DNA from 3 places in the Rhizobium sp. PAMB 3174 genome. Region 2 is predicted to be linked to each of the others. Evidence: riboswitches for the same ligand, from Rfam matches in the RefSeq annotation. Region 2 holds a riboswitch; each other region holds the start of a gene.
What was found. A riboswitch is a leader RNA that binds a small molecule or an ion and turns the genes downstream of it on or off. The one in region 2 is predicted to bind cobalamin.
Positions count from the first base shown of each region.

Region 1: another riboswitch for cobalamin. It lies ahead of ACU5AY_RS06180 (CbtB domain-containing protein); the one in region 2 lies ahead of ACU5AY_RS12960 (aromatic ring-hydroxylating oxygenase subunit alpha).
Region 3: another riboswitch for cobalamin. It lies ahead of ACU5AY_RS12190 (energy-coupling factor ABC transporter permease); the one in region 2 lies ahead of ACU5AY_RS12960 (aromatic ring-hydroxylating oxygenase subunit alpha).

Region 1 is NZ_CM128608.1:1,295,256-1,300,777, reverse strand. Features, by position in the region: gene cobN (cobaltochelatase subunit CobN) at 1-654, opposite strand, end outside; gene cobW (cobalamin biosynthesis protein CobW) at 824-1,897, opposite strand; gene cobU (bifunctional adenosylcobinamide kinase/adenosylcobinamide-phosphate guanylyltransferase) at 1,902-2,429, opposite strand; gene ACU5AY_RS06185 (CbtA family protein) at 2,426-3,178, opposite strand; gene ACU5AY_RS06180 (CbtB domain-containing protein) at 3,197-3,370, opposite strand; cobalamin riboswitch at 3,421-3,791, opposite strand; gene speB (agmatinase) at 3,946-4,911, shown strand; gene ACU5AY_RS06170 (cobyric acid synthase) at 5,133-5,522, opposite strand, start outside.
Region 2 is NZ_CM128608.1:2,687,013-2,692,534, reverse strand. Features, by position in the region: gene ACU5AY_RS12975 (FAD-binding oxidoreductase) at 1-396, opposite strand, end outside; gene ACU5AY_RS12970 (L-threonylcarbamoyladenylate synthase) at 386-1,393, opposite strand; gene ACU5AY_RS12965 (DUF6656 family protein) at 1,488-2,144, opposite strand; cobalamin riboswitch at 2,321-2,518, shown strand; gene ACU5AY_RS12960 (aromatic ring-hydroxylating oxygenase subunit alpha) at 2,628-3,872, shown strand; gene ACU5AY_RS12955 (2Fe-2S iron-sulfur cluster-binding protein) at 3,872-4,966, shown strand; gene ACU5AY_RS12950 (putative bifunctional diguanylate cyclase/phosphodiesterase) at 5,012-5,522, opposite strand, start outside.
Region 3 is NZ_CM128608.1:2,526,534-2,532,055, reverse strand. Features, by position in the region: gene ACU5AY_RS12205 (copper chaperone PCu(A)C) at 1-20, opposite strand, end outside; gene ACU5AY_RS12200 (helix-turn-helix domain-containing protein) at 74-778, opposite strand; gene ACU5AY_RS12195 (hypothetical protein) at 873-1,271, opposite strand; cobalamin riboswitch at 1,385-1,606, shown strand; gene ACU5AY_RS12190 (energy-coupling factor ABC transporter permease) at 1,655-2,335, shown strand; gene ACU5AY_RS12185 (NAD(P)/FAD-dependent oxidoreductase) at 2,518-3,735, shown strand; gene ACU5AY_RS12180 (PilZ domain-containing protein) at 3,938-4,156, shown strand; gene cysN (sulfate adenylyltransferase subunit CysN) at 4,487-5,522, opposite strand, start outside.

The sequences.
Region 1 (5,522 bases), 1.4 Mb from region 2:
TTGGGGCTTCGGCGCCAGCGTTTCCTCGATCTCCCCCCTTGTGGGGGAGATGCCCGGCAGGGCAGAGGGGGGTGAAAGCTGCTTCCACTCCTCCACCGAAACCACGCCCCTGCCCGGCCACCAGAGCCCAGCCTTCAACAGCGGCTTGGCCGGCTCCGGCCTTTCCCCACCGTTGAGCAGCGCCGCACAATAGGCGAGAAATCCGCGTGCATTCTCCTCGCCGCCCTCGATCAGGTAGGACCAGAGCGCCGCGTGGTCGTCGGCACCAAGATTGGAATAGGGCAGCAAGCCGTCGTCAGGCTTGTCGTCCCCAGGCAGTACGGCGATCAGCGCACCATTGCTGCCTGCCGCGGCATGCAGCGCCTCGATCGCATATTGGAAATAGCTCGCCCCGCCGAGCGCCCTCACCACGATCAGCCTGGCATGCCGCGCCGTGCGCTCGACATAGGTGTCGACCGACATCGGGTGCTTGAGGCTCATGAGGCTGGCAAGCCTCAGGCTTGGCCCGCCGCTGCCGCGCCGATGCGCGCCGGCGATCGCGGCCAGTTCCGTGTCGGCGGCGGACAGGAAGAGGATATCGCCCGGCGACTGGCCGAGATCGATTGCCTCTTCGCTATCGGCAATCGAGCCTTTCTGGGCGAGCAGCAGGTGCATGTTTCAGTCCTTCAGGCTCCTGCCCCTCATCCGCCTGCCGGCACCTTCTCCCCGTTCGAACGGGGAGAAGGGCAAACTCGGCGCCGCCCAGGCCCCCTCTCCCCGTTTGCGGGGAGAGGGCTGGGGTGAGGGGCAAGTGTCAGGCGCGCTCAACGGCTTTGCCATTCTCTTATGCCGCGGCGGCGATGGCAGCACGCACGGCATCCTCGTCGATTTCGTGAAGACCGATCACCACGAGGCGCGAGCCCTTGGTCTCGCCCGGCTTCCACGGCCGGTCGAAATAATGCTCGATCCGGCTTCCGACGGCCTGGATGACGAGGCGCATGGCCTTGCCGGGCACTTCGACGAAGCCCTTCAGCCGCAGCACGTCATGCGCATCGATGACGTCTTTCAGCTTCTCGACGAAGGCGGCCGGATCGGCAAGCGCGCCCAGCTCGACGACGAAGCTTTCGAACTCGTCATGATCGTGATGATGATCGTGTTCCTCGCCGGAAGCATGCAGCGCCTCATGCTCCAGTTCATGGTGGGACTTGCGGTTGACGATGTCGTCCTCCGTGCCCGCGCCGATGCCGAGCAGCACGGCAGACGGCACCTCGCCGCCGCGCGCCTCCACCATTTTCGGCTTGCGCGAAATCGCGTTGGTCACCGTCTCGCGCACCATGGCGATACCGGCAGCGTCGAGCAGATCTGCCTTGTTGAGGATGATCAGGTCGGCGGCGGTCAGCTGGTCCTCGAACAGTTCTTCCAGCGGGCTCTCGTGATCCAGGTTGTCGTCCTGCACGCGCAGTGCGTCAACCTTGTCGTGATCGTCGGCGAAGCGGCCGGCGGCGACCGCGGCGCTGTCGACCACGGTCACGACGCCGTCGACCGTGACCTGCGTCTTGATGTCCGGCCAGTTGAAGGCGGCGACCAGCGGCTGCGGCAGCGCCAGGCCGGAGGTCTCGATGACGATGTGATCGGGGCGGTTCTTGCGCTCCAGAAGCTTCGTCATCGCCGGAATGAAATCGTCTGCGACGGTGCAGCAGATGCAACCATTGTTGAGCTCGACGATGTCGTCCTCGGTGCAGTTTTCCGCCCCGCAGCCCTTCAGCACCTCGCCATCGACGCCGAGATCGCCGAATTCGTTGATGATCAGCGCGATCTTTCGGCCATTGGCATTCATCAGCATGTTGCGGATCATCGTCGTCTTGCCGGCGCCGAGAAAGCCGGTGATCACCGTTGCCGGGATTTTTTCCTTCATCATGATCCTAACCCTTCATTTTCAGCGGCAATCCCGCCGCGATAAAATAGACTTCGGCCGCTGTCTCCGCGGCCATCTGGTGGAGCCTGCCGGCGTGATCGCGAAAGGCCCGCGCCATGGCGTTCTCCGGCACGATGCCGAGGCCGACCTCGTTCGACACCAGGATGATCCGGCTCCTCGCCTGCGGCAGGTAGTCGGCCAGCGCGCGCGAGGCGGCATCGATATCGGCCGCCGCCATCATCAGGTTCGAGACCCAGAGCGTCAGGCAATCGACGAGAATAACACGCCCCGGATCATCGACCGAGCGCAGGCTACCGATGAGATCGACCGGCTCCTCATGCGTCGTCCAGCCGTCACCGGCTCGCTCCTGCTTGTGGCGCGCGATGCGGTCACGCATCTCGTCGTCATAGGCTTGGCCCGTCGCCAGATAATGCCGGTCGAGGCCGGACTGTCGGGCAAGCCCCTCGGCGAACCGCGACTTGCCCGAACGGGCGCCGCCCAGCACCAGGACGGCGCCGGGCGGTGTCGTCGTCATGCGGCAGCTCCGGCGATCTTGCGGTTGGCAAGGCCCATCAGCAGGCCAAGCACCAGCCAGAAGACCAGCGTCGTCGCCAGTGCCGCGACAGCGAACTCGGCGGCGAGGATCGCCGGGACGTTGCTGTCGATGCTTTCGGGTTGCGGCGCGCCCCAGAGATGCGGCGCGGCGATCAGCACGAGGCCGAGAACCTTGGCCCAGGCCTCTTCACGCAGGGCCAGAAGCCAGATGCCGGCACCCGAAAGCACCACCGCGCTCAGCCACCAGATCTGGCGGGCGTCGAGATCGGCGGCAGGGAACCCCGGCAGTTCCGGCGGCAGGCCGAGGGACGGCAGCAGGTGAACGGCCAGCCAGGCGCAGGCGCCCCAGAAGATGCCGTTCGCAAGCGTGATGTCGCGGCCGGAGACAAGACTGATGCCGGCAAGCAGCAAGGCAAAACCGGCACCGGCCACAAGGTTGGCCATCAGAGTGCCGCCAAAACGGCTGACGCCGAAGAGCATGCCGCTCTCGTCGTGGCCATCGTCTTCCGCGCCATGCGCGAAAGCTGCAGACGGCAGGAAAAGCGATCCGGCGAGTTCGCCGAATGTCGAGTTCTCAGCCTTTGCGGAATGCTCGTGCTCGGACGCTCCGCCTTCATATTCCTCTGCGTGAAGAATAAGAGGCACGACTTTGACCTGCTGCGCGACGGTCATCACACCACCGGCAACAAGCCCGGCCACCAGAGCGGCCAGGAGATATTTGACAATCATGACAGGTGACCTTCGTCCTTAGTGGCAGGGAAAGCCATAGGAGTGGCGCACGTCATGGGCGGTATCGTGCAGAACCGCCGAATGCGCGAGACCGACGCCGAACACCAGGAACGCGCCGAGAAGCAGCGCGATGAAACCGGCCTTCTGGCGGTCGGAAACCGAGAGGGTAGAAGAAGATGCGATCGTAGCCATGACAACCTCCGTGCTGGCATACTGGAGGAGCCTCCTCCGAGGTTTGGGCGAATGCCCGGCACGATATGGCAGGTCTCCTGGCTCGCGGTTTCAGGCATTTCTGCCAGCAGGTCTCCCTCGCCTTCCCGGAGTTTGATGGCAGATCGCGAAAGGCGGACGATTCGTAGACAATAGAGGCGTCCAACCCCGGTTCACGCGACTGCCACTCCAGTGGCTTTTTCCGCCGAAGATCTTTCCTGCCCGTCTGCCGATAGCGCAGACAGCCGGCAGTGCGGCCCTTCGGTGGAACGGAAGACCCTCGCCACTCTACAGTCGCGGGGTCGGCTGCGATTGGAACGCCCTGCTTGGGTCCGTCCCGTCACATTCCCTTTTGATCCCGATTGGCGATTGCCGTTCGGGAACCATCCGTAATTGCAGATGATTATGGATTCCCTTGCCGCCTGTCAATTGCGTGGAAGCGACAGAGACTGTTCTCTGACCGCGGATTGAAGGAAAGCCTCAAATCCCGCTTGCCCGACCGCCAATCCGGTGCAACCTTCCCTGTGGGAAGACCCCAAGACCGCAAAGGACCGCGCATGACGGAAAACAGCTATGAGACCGGACGGTTGAACCTGCCCTTCGTCGGCATTTCCACCTTCGGCAAGCGTCCCTACGAGCCGGACTGGTCGAAGATTGCCGCCGATGTCGCCGTCATGGGCGCCCCCTTCGACTTCGGCACGCAATGGCGGGCCGGCGCGCGGTTCGGACCGCGGGCGATCCGCGAGGCTTCGACGCTGTTTTCCTTTGGTCATGCCGGCGCATACGATCACGACGACGGCGTCACCTATCTCGACGACGTGACGATCGTCGACATCGGTGACGCGGACATCATCCATACCAATACCGAGATGAGCCACGCCAACATCGAGAAGGGCGTGCGCGCCATCCTCGCCGCCGGCGCGCTGCCCATGGTGCTGGGTGGCGATCATTCGATCAACATCCCCTGCATCAATGCCTTTTCCGATCAGGGGCCGATCCATCTCGTGCAGATCGACGCCCATCTCGACTTCGTCGACGAGCGGCATGGCGTGCGCAACGGTCACGGCAACCCGATGCGCCGCGCGGCTGAAAAGGACTATGTCACCGGCCTCTCCCAGATCGGCATCCGCAACGTGTCCTCGACCGCGAAGGAAGGATACGAGACGGCGATCTCGATGGGCTCGGACATCATCACCGTGCGCGGCGCGCGCAGGCTCGGAACCGAGGCCCTGCTTGAGCGCATTCCGGCGGGCGTGAACTATTATCTGACGATCGACATCGACGGTTTCGACCCGTCGATCGCGCCCGGCACCGGCACGCCAAGTCACGGCGGCTTCCTCTACTACGAGGTGCTCGACATCATCGCCGGCCTCGCCGAGCGCGGCAACGTCGTCGGCATCGACCTCGTCGAGGTCGCACCCGACTACGACCACACCGGCACCACGGCGATCCTGGCGGCGCAGGTGTTGTTGAACACCATCGGCCGGATCTTTCATTTCCGGAAGTTGAGGGCTGGTGAGTGACGTTGCGCCCAATAGCGATCCCCTCACCTGAAAAATCTAGCACTTAGCTAATGCTAAGACGCTGATTTTTCTTCCTCTCCCGCAAGGGTAGAGGTTGGGCACAGCGTATGCGGAACGCCCCCATCTCCCCCTTGGCGGGGGAGAATGGAACTTCAACATCTTAGCGCCAGCTAAGTGTTAGAAATTCCAAGAGTGGGGGTTCGCGATGTCACTCGCCCGCGTCACCCAACCCGCATCACCCCATCGAGCCAGTCCTTGTCCAGGACCGCCTCCAGCTCCGCCGCCACCTCGTCGAGCGCCGCGTCGACGCTGGCGGCATAGTTCGTGCGTTCGCCCGAAAGCCCGAAGCTCGACAGCAGGCCGGCGCGGTAGGCGTCGCTGGAAAAGAGGCCATGCAGATAGGTCCCCATCACCTTGCCGTCCGCCGACATGGCCCCGTCCGGCCGGCCGTCGATTGTCACCGGCACCCGGGCGCAGTCCGGTCCCTTCGTTTCCCCGAGGTGGATTTCGTAACCTGCGAGTGGCGCATCATACTCCGTCGACCAGGCCGACGAATTGCGCACGGTCTTCTCCGGCGCCATCACCGTTTCGACGTCGAGAAGACCGAGGCC
Region 2 (5,522 bases):
ATCGACCTTTGTCGCCGCGGCATGCAGGTCGTCGAGCACGACGCCCGCATCGGCAACGACCACGTTGGCCACCGGATCGATATCGCGGATGCGGTTCATGCGCTTCAAGGACAGGATGACCTCGCGTCCGTCGGTCGCCGGCACCTGGCCGCCGACATGCCCGGTATTGCCGCCTTGCGGCACGATCGGCGTTCCCGTTTGCGTGGCGAGCGCCAGAATCTGCGAGACCTCCTCGATGGAGCCCGGCAGCAGCACCAGCGGCGACTTGCGGAAATAGAGGCCGCGATCTTCGGTCACGAACGGCTTGATGTCCGAAGCCTCGGTGATCGCATGGCGCTCGCCGACGATGGCCGCAAAACGGCTCAGGAGCGCGGGCGAAAGGGGCTCACTGGTCATCGTGCGTCTTTCCTGTGGTTTCGGGCGTGCGCGGCGCGGCGGCGCGTGCCAGGCGGTCATTGATCGCTTCGCCGAGCCCGTGGCCGGGGATGGCAGTAACCGCAATCGTCTTCGCGCCCGTCGCGTCCGCTTCCTTCATCATGCCGAACAGGCTCGCCGCCGCCTCGGCAAGATCGCCGGACGGGCTCAAGTCGAAGATGCCGAGCGCATATTCGATGCCGGGCAGGCGTTTGCCGCCAAAGGTCAGCAACGCTTCGCCCGGCAGCAGCATGTCTGCCATCAGCCGCATGGAGGCGCCCGGCGCATAATGGGAGAGCAGCATGCCCGGCGCTTCGATCTCGGCATTCGTGCCGTCATGGCGCACGACCTCGAGGCCGGTCGCCGCGGCGATCTCTTCGGCGCTGATGCCGCCCGGACGCAGCAGCCGGATGACGTCGCCGTCGACCTTGACGATGGTCGATTCCAGCCCGACCTTCGCGGGGCCGCCGTCGAGGATGAGATCGATCCTCTCGCCGAGATCCTCGTCCACATGGACGGCGGTCGTCGGGCTGATCTTGCCGGACGTGTTGGCCGAGGGGGCTGCGAGCGGACGGTCGAAAGCCTTGATCAGCGAGGCGGAAAAACCGCGCGGGACACGCACGCCGACGGTCTCCAGCCCGGCGGTTGCGAGGGGATGGACGCCGGAGCCTTCCTTCAGCGGCAGGATGAGCGTCAACGGCCCGGGCCAGAAGGCGTCCGCCAGTTGCGCCGAAACGGGGTCGAAGGTCGCATAGCGTTCCGCCATCGCCTTGTCGGCCATGTGGCAGATCAGCGGATTGAAGCGCGGCCTGCCCTTGGTCTCGTATATGGCGGTGACGGCCGCTGGGTTGGTCGCATCCGCCGCCAGCCCATAGACCGTCTCGGTCGGCATGGCGATCGGCCGGCCGGCCTCCAGCAGAGGCAGGGCCGCGGCAATCGCCTCGTCGGGATTTCGGGTGATGTCGATAATGCGGGCCATGGCTCACCGGTCTTCGGAATGCGCATGTCCTTAGCCCGGAACGGCCGGGTGTTCAACTGCGTCCGATCGGAGCAGGGTAGGGGAACCGGGTGCGTCAGAGCGCCTGAATGATTCGCCTCAGTGCCTCGTCGCGGGCGCCGAGCAGGAGGACGTTCTTGACCGCTTCCTTCTTCTCGTGCGTCTGGAAGAGGATGCCGCCATTGTTGATGCTGCGGTCGATCTGCAGGCGTGGCGGCGCCGGCAGCTGTGCCATCGCCGTCCGTGGCTTGGTCTGCGCCGGCCTTTCTGCGGGGACCGGCTGGTTCTGGTTGACCGCCACGGCGAAGTACATGCGCGGATATTTGAGGTTCAGACGCCCGAAGAAGGCGTCCGTGCCGCCGATTTCGGAGAAGAAGTTGGCGATGTAGAAGGCCCAGATGACCTCGTTGAAGCGCGGATGGTTCGTCCGCGCGGCCGTGATGTGACAATAGCCGAGATGCGGGCTCTGCTCGAACGTGCGGTGAAAGATAATCTTCGGAAACTGGATCGACTTGTGAAACCGGTTCAACCGTTCATGGGTCCGTTCGCCGGCGGACATCAGCATCTTGCCCGTGCGCTGGGCGACCTCCTCGTAGGTGAGGTAGCGCCGTTCCTCTTCCAGCCAGTTTTCCTTGCTGCGCACGATGCGGCCGGTGCGCAGGAACTCGGAGTGAACCGCCTGTCCGGGAAGCTTCGGCTTTTTCTCCGCTGCCTGGTAATATCTGGTCTTCATGGCTTCGGACACGTGCAGGGCTCCGCTATGGTCCATCATCGTCGCAAAACGTGGTTAACCGCCGGTTAAGAGCCGTCCTCGACCGCTTGCCTGTCCCGTCTGCGACGTTCTTGCGTGTCGTCAATTGTCGTGTCGCGTGTCGCTGGCAGCGTGTCTGCGACATCGGTTCCCAACTATAGTGTGTTCAGGCTCAAGGTCTCGCCCTGCTAGGGAGGGCGGAAAATTGGGAAAGCCGGTGAAAATCCGGCGCTGCCTAGCAACGGTATAAGAGCTTGAAACTGGCGCAAGAACCACCGGCATGGTCCGGAACGGCCAGTTCCCGCAGCGACGGGAGGCTCTTCAGCCCGGAAACCAGCCTGAAGCATGGATTTTGAAACTTGGCCGCAGCAACCGGCCGGGGTCTCCAACTGTCGGTGCTCCCAGCCGGCCGTGACCTGTCGGTTGTCTGCATCACTGATTTTTTTTGGCGCATGAGGATGGGTCATGGATATTCGTAACACTGTGCTGCGGCAATTGAACAACCGTCGCGAAGGCTTCAGCCTGGAGCAGGCCTTCTACACCGATCCGGATTATTTCAAGCTGGATATGGAAACGATCTGGTATCGCGACTGGCTCTTCATCGGCCATGACTGCGAAATCCCGAAGGCAGGCAATTTCTTCACCGTTCAGGTCGGCGATTATCCGGTCGTCGTCGTGCGTGGCCGCGACGGTGTCATCCGCGCCCTGCACAATTCCTGCCGTCACCGCGGTTCGCGCGTCTGCAACACCGAGCGCGGCGCCTCCGCCAAGCTCGTTTGCCCGTACCACCAGTGGACCTACGAACTCGACGGCTCGCTGCTGTTTGCCCGGCAGATGGGTGACGACTTCGACAAGTCGCAGTTTTCGCTGAAGAAAATGCATTGCGAAACGGTGGCCGGCTACATCTTCGTCTGTCTCGCCAAGGTCGCTCCCGACTTTGAACCCGTCCGCGCAATGGTCGATGCCTATGTCGGGCCGCACCGTCTCAAGGAAGCCAAGATCGCCCACCAGTCGACCATTATCGAGAAGGGCAACTGGAAGCTCGTCTGGGAAAACAACCGCGAATGCTACCACTGCGCCGGCAACCATCCGGAGCTCTGCCGCACATACCCGGAAGCCCCGTCGGTTACCGGCACGCAGGGCGCGGGCGATGACCCTGTCATCGCTGCCCACTGGAAGCATTGCGAGGACGCCGGCCTGCCGAGCCAGTTCAAGATGCATGACAGCGGCCAGTTCCGCGCCGCCCGCATGCCACTGATCGAAGGCGCCGTCAGCTACACCATGTCCGGCAAGCCGGCAGTCAAGAAGCCGCTGTCCTCTGACGTCACCGTCGGCAACATCGGCACCATGCTGCTGTTCCATTATCCGACCACCTGGAACCACATGCTGGGCGATCACGCGATCTCCTTCCGCGTGCTGCCGCTTGGTCCGGAAGAGACCATGGTCACGACCAAGTGGCTGGTGAACAAGGATGCCGTCGAGGGCGTCGACTACGACCTCGAGGAGCTGACCCACGTCTGGAACGAGACCAATGACCAGGACCGTCGCATCGTCGAGGAAAACGCCTTCGGCATCCGTTCGCCGGCCTATGAGCCCGGTCCGTATTCGCCCGACCATGAAGGCGGCGTCATGCAGTTCGTCGAGTGGTACACCAACTTCATGATCGACCGCCTGCAGGGCGATCAGACCAAGCTGTCGGTTGTCGCGTAATGAGCAGCGTGAAAAAAGCTCCCTTCAAGCATGTCGACGAAATGCTCCCCTGGAGCGACAATGAAGACATGCTGGAATGTGTTGGCTGGACGCCGGAAGCGCCGGACACGATGACCTTCACCTTCCGGGCGGACAAGGAGAACCGCTGGTTCCGCTATCTGCCCGGCCAGTTCGTCACGCTGGAACTGCCGGTCGGACCGGAACCGGTGCTGCGCACCTACACGCTGTCGTCCAGCCCGTCGCGGCCCTTCATGCTGGCCGTCACGGTCAAGGCGCAGAAGGACAGCATCGGTACCCGCTGGATGCAGGAAAGCCTCTATCCGGGCATGAAGATCAAGGCGCACGGTCCGCGCGGGGATTTCTCCTATGTCCGTCATCCGGGCGAGAAGTACCTGTTCATCTCGGCCGGCTCCGGCATCACGCCGATGATGTCGATGACCCGCGACCTCGGCGACCGCGAACCGGACAGCGACATCGCCTTCATCCACTGCGCCCGTTCGCCGAACGACATCATCTTCCGCTCGGAGCTGGAGTACAAGGCGCGCTACATGCCGAACTTCTCGCTCGGCCTGATCGTCGAGCAGCTGGAGCGTTCGCAGTTCTGGTCGGGCCTGAAGGGCCGGGTCGACAAGGCCAAGATCGCGCTGCTGGCGCCGGACTTCCTTGACCGCACGGTGTTCTGCTGCGGACCCGAGCCGTTCATGGCGACGGTGCGGGAATCGCTGGAGACCGCCGGCTTCGACATGAGCCGCTATCACCAGGAGGCCTTCGCGACGGCCGCCCCGATCGCCGACATGCCGATCGTCGTCAACGAGGACAAGGACGAGGAACCGTCGTTCAAGGTGCGCTTCGCCGACAGCGGCAAGAATGTCGAGTGTCAGCCGGGCTTTACCGTGCTGCAGACGGCCCGTGCCAACGGCGTGCGCATCGGCGCGGCCTGCGAATCCGGCATCTGTGGCACCTGCCGGGTCAAGTGCCTGTCGGGCAAGGTCGATATGCAGCACAATGGCGGCATTCTCGACGACGAGATCGACGAGGGCTACATCCTCGCCTGCTGCTCGCGTCCCTTGACGGATGTCGAGATCGAGGCCTGACAAAGGCCTCGATCAACTTCGAGCAGCGCGGAGCCGGCTGGACCGTCAGATGGTCGTCGGCACCCGCAGCTCGAAATCGGCCAAAGTCATCGGACGGCCGAAATAGTAGCCCTGGAGGGCGCTGCAGCCGCAGTCGAGCATGAAGCGGTATTGCGCCTCCGTCTCCACGCCTTCCGCCAGCACGTCGAGGCTCAGATCGTGCCCCATCTGGACGATGGTCTTGGCAAGCGAGGCGTCGAGTTCGTTTTCCGACACGCCGCGTACGAAGCTGCGATCGATCTTCAATTGCGTGAGCGGCAGTCTGCGCAGATAGCTCAGCGACGAGTAGCCGGTGCCGAAGTCGTCGAGCGAAATGCCGATGCCGATATCCTGCAGGGCCGTCATCTTGGCGGCCAGCCCTTCGACATCGGCGACGAACACGCTTTCCGTCAGCTCCAGCTTCAGCCGCTTAGGATCGACGCCATAGGTCCTGACGGTACCCTCCACCAGTTGCACGAAATCCGTCAGCAGAAACTGGTCGGCGGTGATGTTGATCGCCAGCGTCAGGTGCCTTGTG
Region 3 (5,522 bases), 160 kb from region 2:
CGGATTGTCGTGGTTTGCATGGTGTTTCCTTTTCCTGGATGTTTTGGGTTGAATTGGCTGAAAGCGTGGTTGGTCAGGTGAGGAGCTGCGTTCGCGGCGCAGCCTCGTCGTCGACCGCGCCGGCGATGGCGGCGATCCGCTTGCGGTCTTTGATGGTCACGAGTTCCGGGGTGGAGAAATCGATGAGCCCGGCGCGCTTGAAGCCGTTCAGGTTGCGGCTGACGGTTTCCAGCGTCAGGCCAAGCCAGTCGGCGAGGTCAACCCGCTTGAGGTAGAGGCGAAACGTGCCGGCGGCGGGACGGGCGCCATGGCCACGGCGTCCGAACTGACCGGCGAGATCGAGGATCGCCAAGGCGACCCGCTCCTGCGCCGTCCGGCGGCCGAGCAGGGTGATGTGGTCCTGCAGCCTTTGCGTGAACTCCACGAGCGCCCTGGCTTGGCCGCCGCCGTCGCGTCCATCCTCTGCGATGGTCTCGATCCGGGTGAAGGCGAGCGCCTCGGCGTGACAGCCGAGCTGGTCGGTGACGCCCTTTCCGAACACGCGGCCGGGGCCGAGAATGTCGAGTATCTGGCGGCGTCCGTCCTGCAGGGTCTGGTGCAGCGCCACGCAGCCTTCGCGGATGACGAGGAGTGCCCGTCTTCCCTTGCGTTCGATGGTGATCGCTGACCCGGCTTCGAAGCGGTTGAATGTTTGTGAGTATACGGCGACAAGCGGCCTTTGCGGCCCGTTCGCCGATCGGGCGGACGCGTTCGGGTCCGCGGTGATCCTCTGTAACATGATGTGTCGATCCGGCATGGGCGCCGGCAGAAGCCGTCAGGAGACGGAAGTCCGGCGCGAACTGTGAAAGCGGCCGCGCCAAGGCGGCTGCGGTTCAGACAGAAATGCCGGAAAGGGGAGGGGCGCGCGGTGATGCGTTGGGCGGGAAAAGCTGGCGGTAGAAGGCTTCCCGATAGGCGGGCAGCCGCTCGGTTCCGCTTATACGGACCTGCGGACCGCCGACGGAGGGCGGGACCACGAGCATTGATCCGGCGCTGATGCGGCACGCCTCGCAGCCATGGTCGTGCACATGCTTCTTGCCACCGGCCTCGTCGTCGAGGGCGCTGTCGCAGATGAACGGAATGGTGCCGTCCGGCAGCGCATAGGCGGCCAGTTCGGAGGCGGGTATCTGAGAGGCAAGTACGGGGGATTTATGCGCGAAGCCGATGGCGAACACGGCCAGCGCACACAGAATGTGCAACAGGTTCCTGATCGTCCCGATCCGCCGTTTCATCGATGCCCCACTCGAAAGACGGGCATCGAATATCACCCGGCCTTCGAAATGACAATGCGGCAATTTGGGCGTGCATTTCTGCCTGTCGAGAGTTGAATCGGAAAAATCCCTGCTCTACGACTGGCGGCGATGGTTCCGCCATCTCCCCGAAACAGGGACGGCGGATGAAAAGGGAACATGGTGAGGCGTACCCATCAGGGACCGAGACCATGGCTGCCCCCGCAACTGTGAGCGGCGAATGACGCCTTGATGCCACTGGCTTTGAAGAGAAGTCGGGAAGGCAGGCCGAATGAAGACCCGCGAGCCAGGAGACCTGCCATCATCGCCGGGCATTTCGCCCATTCTCATCACTTGCCGCGCGGTGGGCGCGGAAAGGAGTCAACATGCATATCGAACCCGGCGTCGTCGACGGCGCCAAGATCGTTCTTTCCTACGCAACGGCAGCCGGAGCCCTCGGGCTTGGCCTCAAGATGGCGGTCGACACCGTCCGTCACGATGGCGGCGTCGCAGCGCTTGCCATGCGCAGCACGGTCACGACCGCGCTGGTCTTTTCCTTCTTCCAGGTCCTTCCGCATCATGCGGTCGGCGTTTCCGAGGTGCACCTGATCCTCGGCTCGACGCTGCTGTTGATGTTCGGGGCGGGGCCGGCGGCGATCGGCCTGGCGCTGGGGCTCTTGATCCAGGGCGTCTTCTTCGCGCCCTTCGACCTGCCACAATACGGCATGAACGTCACCACGCTGCTCGTGCCGCTCTGGGCCATCAGCGCGGTCGCGCGCCGCATCATTCCTGCCCGCACGGCCTATGTCGACGTGACCTACAAGCAGGCGCTGGCGCTTTCGACCACCTATCAGGGCGGCATCGTTGCCTGGGTCGCCTTCTGGGCGCTCTACGGCCAGGGCTTCGGTGCTCAGAACCTTGCCGCCGTCGGTTCGTTCGGCGTCGCCTATATGAGTGTCGTGCTCATCGAGCCGCTGATCGACCTCGCCGTGCTTGCCGCCGCCAAGTCCTTCAACAAGGCAAGCCGCGGCCCGCTTTTCGCGCGTCGCCTGCATCAGGCCGGCTGATCCCGGTCCGACGAAACCGGAAGGGCGCGGACTGTGGACTGCGCCTTTCCCTCTTCGAAGGCCCGGGCTTCACGCCAGAGACACGCGCGTTTGATGGCCGGCCCCTTGGCGTTCGGGCGGCGATGCGCTAGACCTTCATCTTGGTAAATTCGTTTCTATACTAACGATATGTGGAGGGTGCCATGGCTGGCAGGCTGGTGATCGTCGGGGCAGGGCAGGCGGGCTTCGCGCTGGCGGCCAAGTTGAGGGCCCTGAAGGACGAACGTCCGATCACGATCCTCGGCGCCGAGGCGAGCCTTCCCTACCAGCGCCCGCCGCTGTCCAAGAAATATCTTCTCGGCGAGATGACCTTCGACCGCCTGCTGTTCCGGCCGGAAAGCTGGTTCGCCGACAACAACGTCGACATCCGCCTGTCTGCCTGGGTTGAGGAGATCGACCGGGCCGCGAAGACTGTCCGCCTGCAGGACGGCACGCGGGTCGAATACGAGACGCTGGCGCTTGCCACCGGCGCCACGCCGCGCAAGCTGCCGGAAGCGATTGGCGGCGAGCTCGCCGGCGTCTTCACCGTCCGCGACAAGGATGATTGCGACCGGCTTGCGGAGGCGATGACGCCCCGCCGCCGGCTGCTCGTCATCGGCGGCGGCTACATCGGCCTGGAGGCGGCAGCCGTCGCCCGCAAGCTCGGCCTCGAGGTCACCGTCATCGAAATGGCGGACCGCATCCTCAAGCGCGTCGCGGCGAAGGAAACCGCCGACATCATGCGCGCCGTCCACGAAAGCCACGGCGTCGTCATTCGCGAGGAAACCGGCCTGCATCGCCTGATCGGCGAGGACGGCAAGGTAACCGGCGCCGAACTCTCGGACGGCTCCACCATTCCCGTCGATCTCGTCGTCGTCGGCATCGGCGTCACGCCCAACGATCGCGCCGCCGCGATGGCTGGTCTTGCCGTCGCCAACGGGATCGTCGTGGATGCGCACTGCCGGACCTCCGATCCGTCCATCTACGCCATGGGCGACTGCGTGGTCTTTCCATGGCAGGGCGAGGAGATCCGCCTCGAAAGCGTCCAGAACGCCGTCGACCAGGCCGAGGCCGCCGCGGCCGTCATGGCCGGCGGCGATGCGGCATACGACCCGAAACCATGGTTCTGGTCGGACCAGTACGACGTCAAGCTGCAGATCGCCGGCTTCAACAGGGGCTACGACGAAACCCTGCTGCGCCCCGGCCAACGGGAAGGCGCCGCTTCCGTCTGGTATTTCCGCGATGGACGCCTGATCGCCGTCGACGCGATCAACGATGCCAAGGCCTATGTGACCGGCAAGAAGATGCTGGAGAGCGGCATCAACCCGGACAAGAGCGTGCTCGCCGATCCGGCCTCGGACCTGAAGGCATTGCTGGGCTGAGGCCTCGGCCCGCGTCTTGTGTCCCGATTTGCGACTTTGACCCCGCCATTTTGCGGCAAATGCGGGTATCGTTAAAACCATGCAGCCCCTGTTTGCAGATCTTTAAGGTATCGAGACTTAAATCATTGGCATTCAATGACATGACGTCAGGAACGGGCAAATGGAAAGCGGGAACACAGAAGAAAGACGCAGGGAGCACCGGATGCGGTCGCTCAAGGCGGGACGCATCGTTTTCAATCACGAATACAGCACCATCAACTGCACGGTGCGCAACATGTCGGCAACGGGCGCCAAGCTGCTCGTCGAAAACGCAATGCAGATCCCCGAGACGTTCGAACTCGTCTTATCCGACGACACCCGGCATGCCTGCGAGATCAAGTGGCGCAAGCTGAAGGAAATCGGCGTCGCATTCGTCTCCTGAGATCGCCTCGCAATTTTTCCTAAAAAATATCGTCAAGCAAGGAACCAACGGCCGATCGGCGCGTTTTCCCACCGAACTCGAAAGAGAACGGGAAAGGAAACAACGTGATCCGCGCTTTAATACTTTGGCTCTTGGGCGTGCCCTTCGTGGTCGTTCTGCTGATTTGGTATTTCTTCTTCTAGGAGAGACGCGGATTGATAAAGGTCCCCGTCAGGAAGCGGATCTGCCATGTCGCCCCCCCCTCCGCCCCGGCAGATTCTGTTCCTGAAATGAAAACCCCGCAGACATGATGTCTGCGGGGTTTTCTTCATGCTTGGGAGGCAATTTCGCTCAGTCGAGCTTGTCGAGAATTTCGGCCGCCTTGCCGGCGCTGACGCGGCGGATTTCGGCCTCGTCGCGGCGGTTGGCGAAAATCTCGGTCGCCATCAGCTGGTCGGCGAGATCGGTCGGCAGCGACAGCAGCACGCGGGCATCCGCGGCATTGATGCCGGAAAGGTCCGAACGCTTCGCCGTGATCATGCCGCCGGCCACCGTGTTGTTGGTGTCCGGGTCGATCAGGATGAAGGCGCCCGTGAAGCGGTTCTGCTCGTAGGGGTCGAAGATCGCCGCCTCGTCGAAGGAGAGGTGCACCTTGCCTATGGCGTTCATCGTGAAGGCTTCGTCGGTCTGCTCCCACTTGCCGGACTTCAGGTCCAGACGGCTGACCGGCTGGACCTGCACGCGCTGGCGGCGCGAACCGGACTTCAGCCAGTAGCGCTTGCCGGGCTGGATGCCGTCCGGCTGCAGCGCGACGATCTGCGCGTCGAAGGAAAGGCCCGTCTGCGGCTGGCTGTCGAGCGAAACGATCATGTCGCCGCGCGCGACGTCGACCTGCCGGTCGAGGACGAGCGTGATGGCATCGCCGGCAACGGCGGCGTTGCGCACGAGGTCGAAGGTGACGATCTGCTTGACGTTGGCGATCATGCCCGACGGCAGGATGGCGACGCTGTCGCCCGGCTTGACCGCGCCGCCGGCGACCGTGCCCTGATAGCCACGGAAGCTTTCGCCCGGACGCGACACGCGCTGCACCGGCAGGCGGAAGCCGACGGTCTGCGCGGAGCGGACGGTGGCGAGTTCCAGCGTTTCGGCGAGCGTCGGGCCGTCATACCAGGGCATGGACGCCTTGCCGTCATAGACGACGTTCTCGCCTTTGAGCGCCGACATCGGAATGGCGGTCACCTGCTTGACGCCGAGCGACAGGGCGAGCTCGCGGAATTCGTGCGCGATGCGCTCATAGCCGGCCTTGTCGTAGCCGGTGAGGTCGATCTTGTTGACGGCGAGCACGAACTGGCGGATGCCCATCAGCGTCGCGATCGTGGCGTGCCGG